3 linked regions of the Caulobacter sp. FWC2 genome follow. The protein of the gene in region 2 interacts with the protein of the main gene of each other region in a pairwise test. Links are inferred from orthologs where the notes say so. Each region holds a gene or a part of one and is shown on either strand. Other genes may lie near its edges.

Region 1 (2,993 bases), 2.8 Mb from region 2 along the record:
TGCTAGCCGGCGCCGACCAGCCCAGCGCTGGCCACGCCGGGGCGATCGGAGCCGAGCGGATCATCGCGCTGCCGCTGCGCGAGGCCCGGGAACTTTTCGAGCGCGAATATCTAAACGCTCAGATCCTGCGGTTCGGCGGCAATATCTCGCGCACCGCCAATTTCATCGGGATGGAGCGCTCGGCGCTGCACCGGAAGCTGAAGTCCCTGGGCGTGGCCGGCGCCCGGGCGGAGGAGGAAGAGTAGATGTCGCGTTTCGCCTATGTGAACGGCCGCTTCGTGCGTCACGGCGAGGCCGCCGTGCATATCGAGGATCGCGGCTATCAACTGGCTGACGGCGTCTACGAGGTCTGGGCCGTGTTTGGCGGCAAGCTGGCCGACGCCGAAGGCCACTTCGCCCGCCTGTGGCGCAGCCTGGACGAGCTGCGCATCGCCCATCCGATGAGCGAGGCATCGCTGACCCTGGTCCTGCGCGAGGCGGTGCGACGCAACAAGGTCAAGGAAGGGCTCTGCTACATCCAGATCACCCGCGGCGTCGCCAGGCGCGACCACGCCTTTCCGAACCCGGCCGTCCCGCCCTCGATCGTCATCACCGCCAAGTCGCTGGACCGCGCGGCCACCGAATCCAAGGCCGCCAAGGGCGCCTCGGTGATCTCGGTCCCCGAGAACCGCTGGGGGCGTTGCGACATCAAGTCGATCGGCCTCCTGCCGAACGCCCTGGCCAAGCAGGCGGCCCGCGAGCGCGGCGCGATCGAGGCCTGGTTCGTCGACGACATGGGCCTCGTCACCGAAGGTGCCTCGTCCAACGCCTGGATCATCGACGCCGAGGGCATGCTGCGCACCCGCGACACCAACGCCAACATCCTGCGCGGCATCACCCGCTCGACCTTGCTGGAAGTGATCCGCGAGACCGGCCTGCCGTTCAGTGAGAAGCCGTTCACGATCGCCGAGGCCCAGGCCGCGAGGGAGGCGTTCATTACCGGGGCCGGTTCGCTGGTCACGCCGATCACCCAAGTCGACGGCGTCAAGCTGGGCGACGGAGCGCCTGGTCCGGTGGCGATCGGCCTGCGGCGCTCCTATATCGAGCGAGCGCGCCAAAAAGCCGTCTGAGATCGGAGCGATATTCGATCGACGAGCCTTCGGTCCGCGCGGTCTTGCGGAAATTTTCCCTGCGCGCTTGTCGCTTTCGGCGAAAAATCCTCTAGCATGGCCTTGTTTGTGTGGGGGGCGTGTTGCCCTCCGATAACAATGAGAGGGGAACCCCCGATGTCTGCCGAGAAGAAACAAAACCTTCAGGACACCTTCCTGAACAGCGTGCGCAAGTCGAAGACGCCGCTCACCATCTTCCTGGTCAACGGCGTGAAGCTGCAGGGCGTGGTCAGCTGGTTCGACAATTTCTGCGTCCTCCTGCGTCGCGACGGCCAGTCGCAACTGGTCTACAAGCACGCCATTTCCACCATCATGCCGGCTCAGCCTGTTCAGCTCTATGAGCCCAGCGCCGACTCCGACGACTGAATTTAGAGACGCTTGTCCAAATCCACATCCAGGTCGATTGACCACGCCGCGCCGATCCTGAAGGCGCTTGTCATCCATCCGGCGCGGCAGCTGCGCGGCCAGGCGGCCATCGAGGCCCGGGATCCCCAATCCCGGCTCGAGGAAGCCGTCGGCCTCGCGATCGCACTCGATCTCGACGTCGTCGAGACGGTGATCGCGCCGCTGCGCGCCGTCACGCCGGCGACCCTGTTCGGCAAGGGCAAGATCGAGGAATTCGCGGTGATCTGCGAGGTCGAGCACATCGACGTCGCCGTCTTCGACGACCAGCTCACGCCCATCCAACAGCGCAATCTCGAGAAGGCGCTGGAGGTGAAGGTCGTGGACCGCACCGGGCTGATCCTCGAGATCTTCGCCCGCCGGGCCCGGACCCGTGAAGGCCGTCTGCAAGTCGAGCTGGCCAGACTCGAATACGAACGCTCGCGCCTCGTCCGCACCTGGACCCACCTTGAGCGCCAGCGCGGCGGCACCGGCAATACCGGGGGGCCCGGCGAAACCCAGATCGAACTGGACCGCCGTCTGATCCGCGACAACATTCTCAAGCTCAAGAAGGAGCTGGAGGAGGTGCGCCGCACCCGGACACTGCACCGCAGCGCCCGCAAGAAGGTCCCGTATCCGACCGTCGCCCTGGTCGGCTACACCAACGCCGGCAAGTCCACGTTGTTCAACCGCCTGACCGAGGCGGAAGTCCTGGCCAAGGACATGCTGTTCGCGACGCTGGACCCGACCCTGCGCACCGTGAAGCTGCCCGACGGGCGGCCGGCGATCATGTCCGACACCGTCGGCTTCATCTCCGACCTGCCGCACGAGCTGGTCGAGGCCTTCCGCGCCACCCTCGAGGAGGTGCAGGAGGCCGACGTGGTTCTGCACGTCCGCGACGTGGCCAATCCCGACAGCGAATCCCAGGCCCGCGACGTCCAGACCGTGCTGGCCGAACTGGGCGTGACGTTCGACGAGGGCAAGACCGTCGTCGAGGTCTGGAACAAGGTCGACCTGCTTTCCGAAGACGACCGCGAGGTCGTCGAGGGTCATGCCCGGCGCAAGGAGGCCTCGGCCGTCTCGGCGGTCACGGGCGAGGGCTGCGAAGCCCTGCTGCGTCGGATCAGTGGCCTGATCGACGACTCGCCGCCGGTCGAGATCCAGCTGAAGGCCCAGGATGGCCAGGCCATCGCCTGGATCTACCGCAACGGGCGGGTGCTGAACCGCTACGACGGTCCGGACGGCGACGTCACCATCGTCACCCGGCTGGACAGTCAGGCGCTGGGCCGGTTCGAGCGCCAGTATCCCGGCGCCCTGGTCGGCACGGTCGACTAGAAGCGCCGAGGGGAAGGGCGACTAGCCCTTCTTCTCGGCCGCCTTGGCGTCGTTCCACAGGGAGTCCATTTCCGCCAGATCGGACTGGTCGGGCGTCTTGCCGCGCTCGGCCAGGCCCGCCTCGACGAA
Region 2 (2,984 bases):
TCGGTCATCGCCTTCATGGCCGGGATGCTCTATCTGCCGCGCCTGTTCGTCTATCACACCCAGGCCGAGCTGGGCTCTCAGATGGACGAGACCTTCAAGGTGATGGAGCGCCGGCTGCTGCGGGGCATCATCAATCCGGCCTCGATCGCCACGGCGCTGTTTGGTGTTGGACTGATCCTGGCCGACGCCCAGATCCGGGGCTGGAACTTCCTGGCCGAGCCGTGGATGGCGACCAAGCTTGTCGCCCTGGTCGGCCTCTATGGCTTCCACGGCTTCCTGTCGGCGTCGCGCAAGAAGTTCGAGCGGGGCGAGAACGTCCGTTCGGAAAAGTTCTGGCGGATGGTCAATGAGATCCCGTTCGTCCTGGCGATTATCATCGTCATCTCGGTGACGACGAAGTTCCTGAACCACTGACCGTTCGACCGGTTCCGGGCGAGGATCGCGCCGAGCGCCTGACCCTGCAAACCCTCATCCTGAGCTGGTCGAAGGACGACGGTTTCACGCCCGCCGCTTGACCAGCCGCGCCCCGCGTGGTTTGCATCCCTTGAGTTCGGAAATTCCGAACCCTTCTTCACGGACCGGCGCCCGTCCTGGCGCGCCCCGCGAGCGGTTCCGCTCCAAGGTTCGTCCCCCGAACGATCCGCGTCATCGTCAACAGACGCGCTCGCCTGGTTCTTCCGCATGGGCGGACCGGTGTGACCATCGAAGTCTTACCGGCCGGACTCCGTCTTGGGGACCGCGCCCACTCTTGAGTCTTGTCATGACCGAAGAAACCGAAAACGAAATGCACGCCTCGGACGTCGAGTCCGCCGATCAGGCGACCTCTGAAGAGTCTTCCGTCGATATCGATACGACGGTCGAGGCCGCCTCCGCCGATGCGGAATCCGAGGCCGAAGGCGAGGACGACGGCTCCGGCATCGCCGACGCTGTCGCCGCCCTGGGCCTGAAGTCCATGTCCTTGCAGGAGCTGAAGGAGAAATCCCCGGCCGACCTGCTGGCGTTCGCCGAGACCTTCGAGGTCGAGAACGCCAACTCCATGCGCAAGCAGGACATGATGTTCGCGATCCTGAAGACCCTCGCCGAAGAAGGCGTTGAGATCTCGGGCTCGGGCACCATGGAAGTGGTGCAGGACGGCTTCGGCTTCCTGCGCTCGCCGGAAGCCAACTACCTCCCGGGTCCGGACGACATCTATGTCTCGCCCTCGCAGATCCGGAAGTATGGCCTGCGTACCGGCGACAGCGTCGACGGCGCCATCCGCTCGCCGCGCGAAGGCGAGCGTTACTTCGCCCTGACCAGCGTGGCGAAGATCAATTTCGAAGCGCCTGACAACGTCAAGCACAAGATCCACTTCGACAACCTGACGCCGCTCTATCCCGACGAGCGCCTGAACATGGAACTGCCCGATCCGACCATCAAGGATCGCTCGGGTCGTGTCATCGACATCGTCGCCCCGCTCGGCAAGGGCCAGCGCTGCCTGATCGTCGCCCCGCCGCGCGTGGGTAAGACGGTCATGCTGCAGAACATCGCCAAGTCGATCGAGACCAACCACCCCGAGTGCTACCTGATCGTCCTGCTGATCGACGAGCGCCCGGAAGAAGTCACCGACATGCAGCGTACGGTGAAGGGCGAGGTCATCGCCTCGACGTTCGACGAGCCGGCGACCCGCCACGTGCAGGTGGCCGAGATGGTCATCGAAAAGGCCAAGCGCCTGGTCGAGCACAAGCGCGACGTCGTTATCCTGCTGGACTCGGTCACGCGTCTGGGCCGCGCCTACAACACCACCGTCCCGTCGTCGGGCAAGGTGCTGACCGGCGGTGTCGACGCCAACGCCCTGCAGCGCCCGAAGCGCTTCTTCGGCGCGGCGCGGAACGTGGAGGAGGGCGGTTCGCTGTCGATCATCGCCACGGCCCTGATCGACACCGGCAGCCGCATGGACGAAGTGATCTTCGAAGAGTTCAAGGGCACCGGTAACTCGGAAATCGTCCTGGACCGCAAGGTCGCCGACAAGCGCATCTTCCCGGCCATCGACGTGCTCAAGTCGGGCACCCGCAAGGAAGAGCTCATCACGCCGCGCGACCAGCTGCAGAAGACCTATGTCCTGCGCCGGATCCTCAACCCGATGGGCGCGTCGGACGCGATCGAGTTCCTGCTCGACAAGCTGCGTCAGTCGAAGACCAATGGCGACTTCTTCCAGTCGATGAACACCTGAGTCCAAACAGACTCAGTACAGATACGAGAAAGGCCCCGGTGTTACCCGGGGCCTTTTTTATTGGCCGTACTAGGTTGGTCGGGCCGGGGTCGGCCCTACGGTATGAGCAGGGTGGCGCCAGTCGTACGGCGGCCCTCCAGGGCTTCGTGCGCCGCCTTGGCTTCCGACAGCGGGAAGGTCTGGCCGATGTCGATCTTCACCGCGCCGGAACCGATGATGTCGAACAGCGCCTGAGCGCTTTCATCCAGTTCCTCGGTCGTGGCGATATAGTCGAACAGCCGGGGACGGGTCACGAACAGCGACTTGCCCGACAGCTCCAGCGGCGCGAAGGGGGGCGCGGGACCCGAGGCGTTGCCGAAGGTCACGAGCATCCCGCGTTTGGCCAGGCTCTTGAAGCTGGCGTCCCAGGTGTCCTTGCCGACGCCGTCATAGACGACGGCCACGCCCTTGCCGCCGGTGATCTCGGCGACCCGAGCGGCGACATCTTCTTGGCCGTAGTCGATCACGTGGTCCGCGCCGAGTTGGCGGGCGAGGGCGAGCTTGGCCTCGCCGCCGGCGGTGGCGATCACCGTCGCGCCCAGGGCCTTGCACCACTGCACCAGGATCTGGCCGACGCCGCCGGCCGCCGCGTGAACCAGAACGAGGTCGCCGTGTTTCACGTGGAAACACCGGCGGACCAGGAACTCGGCGGTCATGCCCTTGAGCAGGACGGCGGCCGCGGTCTCCAGGCTGACGCCGTCGGGGACCTTCACCGCCCGCTCGGCCGGGACAGCCG
Region 3 (3,062 bases), 750 kb from region 2 along the record:
GAGGCAGGCCGGCCCCGGCGTCTCCCCAGCTTGCCCGGAACAGGTTCGCGACGTGGCCTGGGCGTGGACCGTCAAGGGCGCCAGGACGACCAGAGCAAGCGAACCGAGAAAGCGCGCCAACGCCTTTGCCGAAATCCAGTTCATGGACCGCCCCGTCACTGAAGACCCTCCGTGATGGTGCCCCATCTGGGAGCGGTTAACCACCCCTGGTAGACTACGGCCGTCCGCTCCACGCGAGTGAACGCCAGGTCTGCTGTCGGAGTCGGCGCCGATAGCCGCTTTCGACCCTTAGGCGATCTTGAGCCCCTCTCCTTTAGGGAGAGGGAGGGACCCGCCGCGAAGCGGTGGGAGGGTGAGGGGTTACGAGGTTTGACGGCGTGCCGGCACTCCGTCGAGCGCTGTAACCCCTCACCCCAGCCCTCTCCCTATGGGAGAGGGAGCATGTCCGCTCCCCACCCTCCCCTGTCTTTCGGAACGTCCGCTTTCGAGCGGTCTTCGGTCTTGCCTAGCGAGAGGGAAGGCCGCACGCTTTCACGACCCGCACTGGAGGCTTCGATGTCCGACTTCTCACCCGCGAGCTGGATCGCGGTCTTCGTGGCGGTCGGTGGGGCGCTCATCGTCGTCTTTGTGAAGCGCGGGCGCCGATAGCCGCCGTCTACCGCCCCTTTCGTCCCAGCTTCTGGAGCGCCGCGCGCATGGCGACGGCCTGGGCGGCGGGGGGCTTGGTTTGCGGCTCCGGCGCCTCGGGGACCAGGGCCTGGATCGCCGCCGCTTCGAGGCGTTCCAGGAGATCGTCCGGAATGGCCGGCTCGGGCCGCGCCTTGGCCGGTGCGGCCGCGCGGACCATGCCGGCGATCTTGCGGGCGTCGGCGGCCAGCTGGCCGCAGGCGCGGGCCTTGAGGCGGGCCTGGGCGACCACGGCGGGGTCGGGGCTGGCCTCGATCAGCGCCCAGGCGGCGTCGAGGGCGGCCATCAGCTTGGCCTGCAAGGCGGCGCACCAGGCGCTGGGGTCTCGGGTCGGGCTCATGACCCTAGCATGCGGCCGCCGCGAACGCCGATGACGAGAAACCGTCGTTTTTGGCCAAGCCCTTGAACGGTAACAGAAACGCTCATGACTGGCCGGGGATACAAGCCGGCCAATCCCCGTGTCCGCGCCGTCGCGACAGGCTCACGACGTCACGCCATCCGACGCCCCGATACCCCGCCGCGCTCACGGCAAGACGCGACGCCCTGTGGATAACTCATGCCGCCGACCACGAAAAAGCCCCGCGTCTGGCGACGCGGGGCTCTTTTGATTCGGCGCTGATCGCCAGCGGATCGAAGGATCAGGAGATCTTTTCGACCTGGGCGTATTCCAGCTCGACCGGGGTCGCGCGGCCGAAGATCGAGACGGTGACCCGCAGGCGGGCCTTTTCCTCGTCGACCTGCTCGACCGAGCCGTTGAAGCTGGCGAACGGGCCGTCGATGACGCGGACGTTCTCGCCGACTTCGTACAGGACGACGGTCTTGGGCTTCTCGACGCCTTCCTCGATGGCGCCGACGATGCGCTGGACTTCCTTTTCGGAGACCGGCATCGGCTTGGAGCCGCTGCCCAGGAAGCCCGTGACCTTCGGGGTGTTCTTGATCAGGTGGTAGGCTTCGTCCGAGAGGTTCATCTTCACCAGGACATAGCCCGGGAAGAACTTGCGCTCGGCGTTGACCTTGCGGCCGCGACGGATCTCGACGACCTCTTCGGTCGGCACGAGGATCTCGGAGAAGTTCTCTTCCAGGCCCTGGTTCTTGGCCTGCTCACGGATGCTCTCGGCCACCTTCTTCTCGAAGTTCGAGTAGGCGTGGACGATGTACCACTTGTGGTTCGGGTTGGACGCGGTTTCGGTGCTCATCGTCTCTATCTTATCCCGAGGTCGCCAGCTTCAGGAGCTGATTGATGGCGAAGCCCAGACCGCCGTCGACGGCCAGGAAGAACAACGACGCCAGAACCACCATGATGAAGACCATCACGGAGGTGATCCAGGTTTCCTTGCGGCTGGTCCAGGTGATCTTGCGGGCTTCGGCGCGCACTTCACGGAAGAACTGCGCCGGCGTGGTGCGCTTCTTGGGCGCCGCGGGCGCCACAACGGCGGCGGCGGCCCCGGCGGGCGCCATCGCCGCGGCCGTCTTGGCGGCGCGGTTCTTGATCGCTGACGGGCTGGATCCCGGTTTCCTGGCCATGCTCTAGAGGCTCACGACTTCCTAAACTGGACCCGGACCGACAAGCGGCCCGGTGGCCATAGCCGGGCCCGAAAGCGACCCGTCAAACATATATAGTGGCAGGAGTGGGGGGACTCGAACCCACGACTTTCGGTTTTGGAGACCGACGCTCTACCAGCTGAGCTACACTCCTGCAGACCGACCGCCCTTTCGGGCCGACGGACATCCGGAGACAGACAGCGCGCCGGGAGGCTGGGAAGCCTCGGCGCGCCACGTCCTGTCGCCAGAGCCGCGCCATTTAGCAGGGTCGCGTACGGCGGGCAAGCGGCGCGGAAAGGTTTGAGCGGCTTCGAAGGCCGGACAGCCGTTTTTGTCCTGGCCGGCGGGGCTCGACACGCGGATCAAAGCCGCGCCCGGGGCGTTGTTTCGCCATGCCCACGATCAGCAACCCCGGCTCGCCCTCCGATCGTCCGTCGAATCGCGAGGTCGAGAACGAGAACCAGAAATCCCCGTCCCGCGACGGCAAGCCACCGCGACCGGCCACCGAACCTCACGGCGCGGCCGACAGCACCCGTTCGCCGAAGACCGAGACGGATCCGGGCTCCGGCGAGGGTTGAGACGCCTGGCCCCGCTCGATCGGGACTGGCTCTGGATGTGACCTAGCCGGCCTTGGCCAGCTTGGCCTTGTCGCCCTTGGCGGCCGTGGTCGAGTCGCTGGCCGGCGTGGTCGCGCCGCACTGGATGCCCAGATACGACCACTTCACGTCCGTCAGCTCGCGGCCGCACTGGGTGTTCTTGCCCGCGTCCTTGCCGCGCAGCGAAACCGCGACGCCCTTCGACAGGTCCGGCGCCGGACTGGCGCTGCTGATGTC

What was found.
Region 1: the proteins of rho (region 2) and hfq interact in binary tests that used the Escherichia coli proteins (3 or more experiments, as listed by UniProt). The link is inferred for Caulobacter sp. FWC2 from one-to-one orthologs.
Region 3: the proteins of rho (region 2) and nusG interact in binary tests that used the Escherichia coli proteins (3 or more experiments, as listed by UniProt). The link is inferred for Caulobacter sp. FWC2 from one-to-one orthologs.

Annotation. Positions count from the first base shown.
Region 1 is NZ_PEBF01000001.1:2,357,696-2,360,688, forward strand. The notes cover bases 1-2,889. They hold hfq (RNA chaperone Hfq), read left to right. Parts: upstream 1-1,265; coding sequence 1,266-1,514; downstream 1,515-2,889. Other genes in these bases: ntrX (nitrogen assimilation response regulator NtrX), read left to right, coding at 1-245; CSW62_RS11295 (D-amino-acid transaminase), read left to right, coding at 246-1,109; hflX (GTPase HflX), read left to right, coding at 1,527-2,864; mazG (nucleoside triphosphate pyrophosphohydrolase), read right to left, coding at 2,886-2,889. Also shown: more of mazG, read right to left, coding at 2,890-2,993. UniProt on the Escherichia coli protein: RNA chaperone that binds small regulatory RNA (sRNAs) and mRNAs to facilitate mRNA translational regulation in response to envelope stress, environmental stress and changes in metabolite concentrations.
Region 2 is NZ_PEBF01000001.1:5,167,559-5,170,542, reverse strand. It holds rho (transcription termination factor Rho), read left to right. Parts: upstream 1-760; coding sequence 761-2,209; downstream 2,210-2,984. Other genes in the region: CSW62_RS24375 (quinone oxidoreductase), read right to left, coding at 2,305-2,984; CSW62_RS24385 (CopD family protein), read left to right, coding at 1-414. UniProt on the Escherichia coli protein: Facilitates transcription termination by a mechanism that involves Rho binding to the nascent RNA, activation of Rho's RNA-dependent ATPase activity, and release of the mRNA from the DNA template.
Region 3 is NZ_PEBF01000001.1:4,416,849-4,419,910, forward strand. What follows is about bases 105-3,062. They hold nusG (transcription termination/antitermination protein NusG), read right to left. Parts: upstream 1,884-3,062; coding sequence 1,326-1,883; downstream 105-1,325. Other genes in these bases: CSW62_RS20895 (hypothetical protein), read right to left, coding at 105-144; CSW62_RS27115 (hypothetical protein), read right to left, coding at 314-412; CSW62_RS20900 (hypothetical protein), read right to left, coding at 656-1,027; secE (preprotein translocase subunit SecE), read right to left, coding at 1,894-2,211; CSW62_RS20920 (hypothetical protein), read left to right, coding at 2,622-2,807. Outside these bases: more of CSW62_RS20895, read right to left, coding at 1-104. UniProt on the Escherichia coli protein: Part of the processive rRNA transcription and antitermination complex (rrnTAC). The complex forms an RNA-chaperone ring around the RNA exit tunnel of RNA polymerase (RNAP).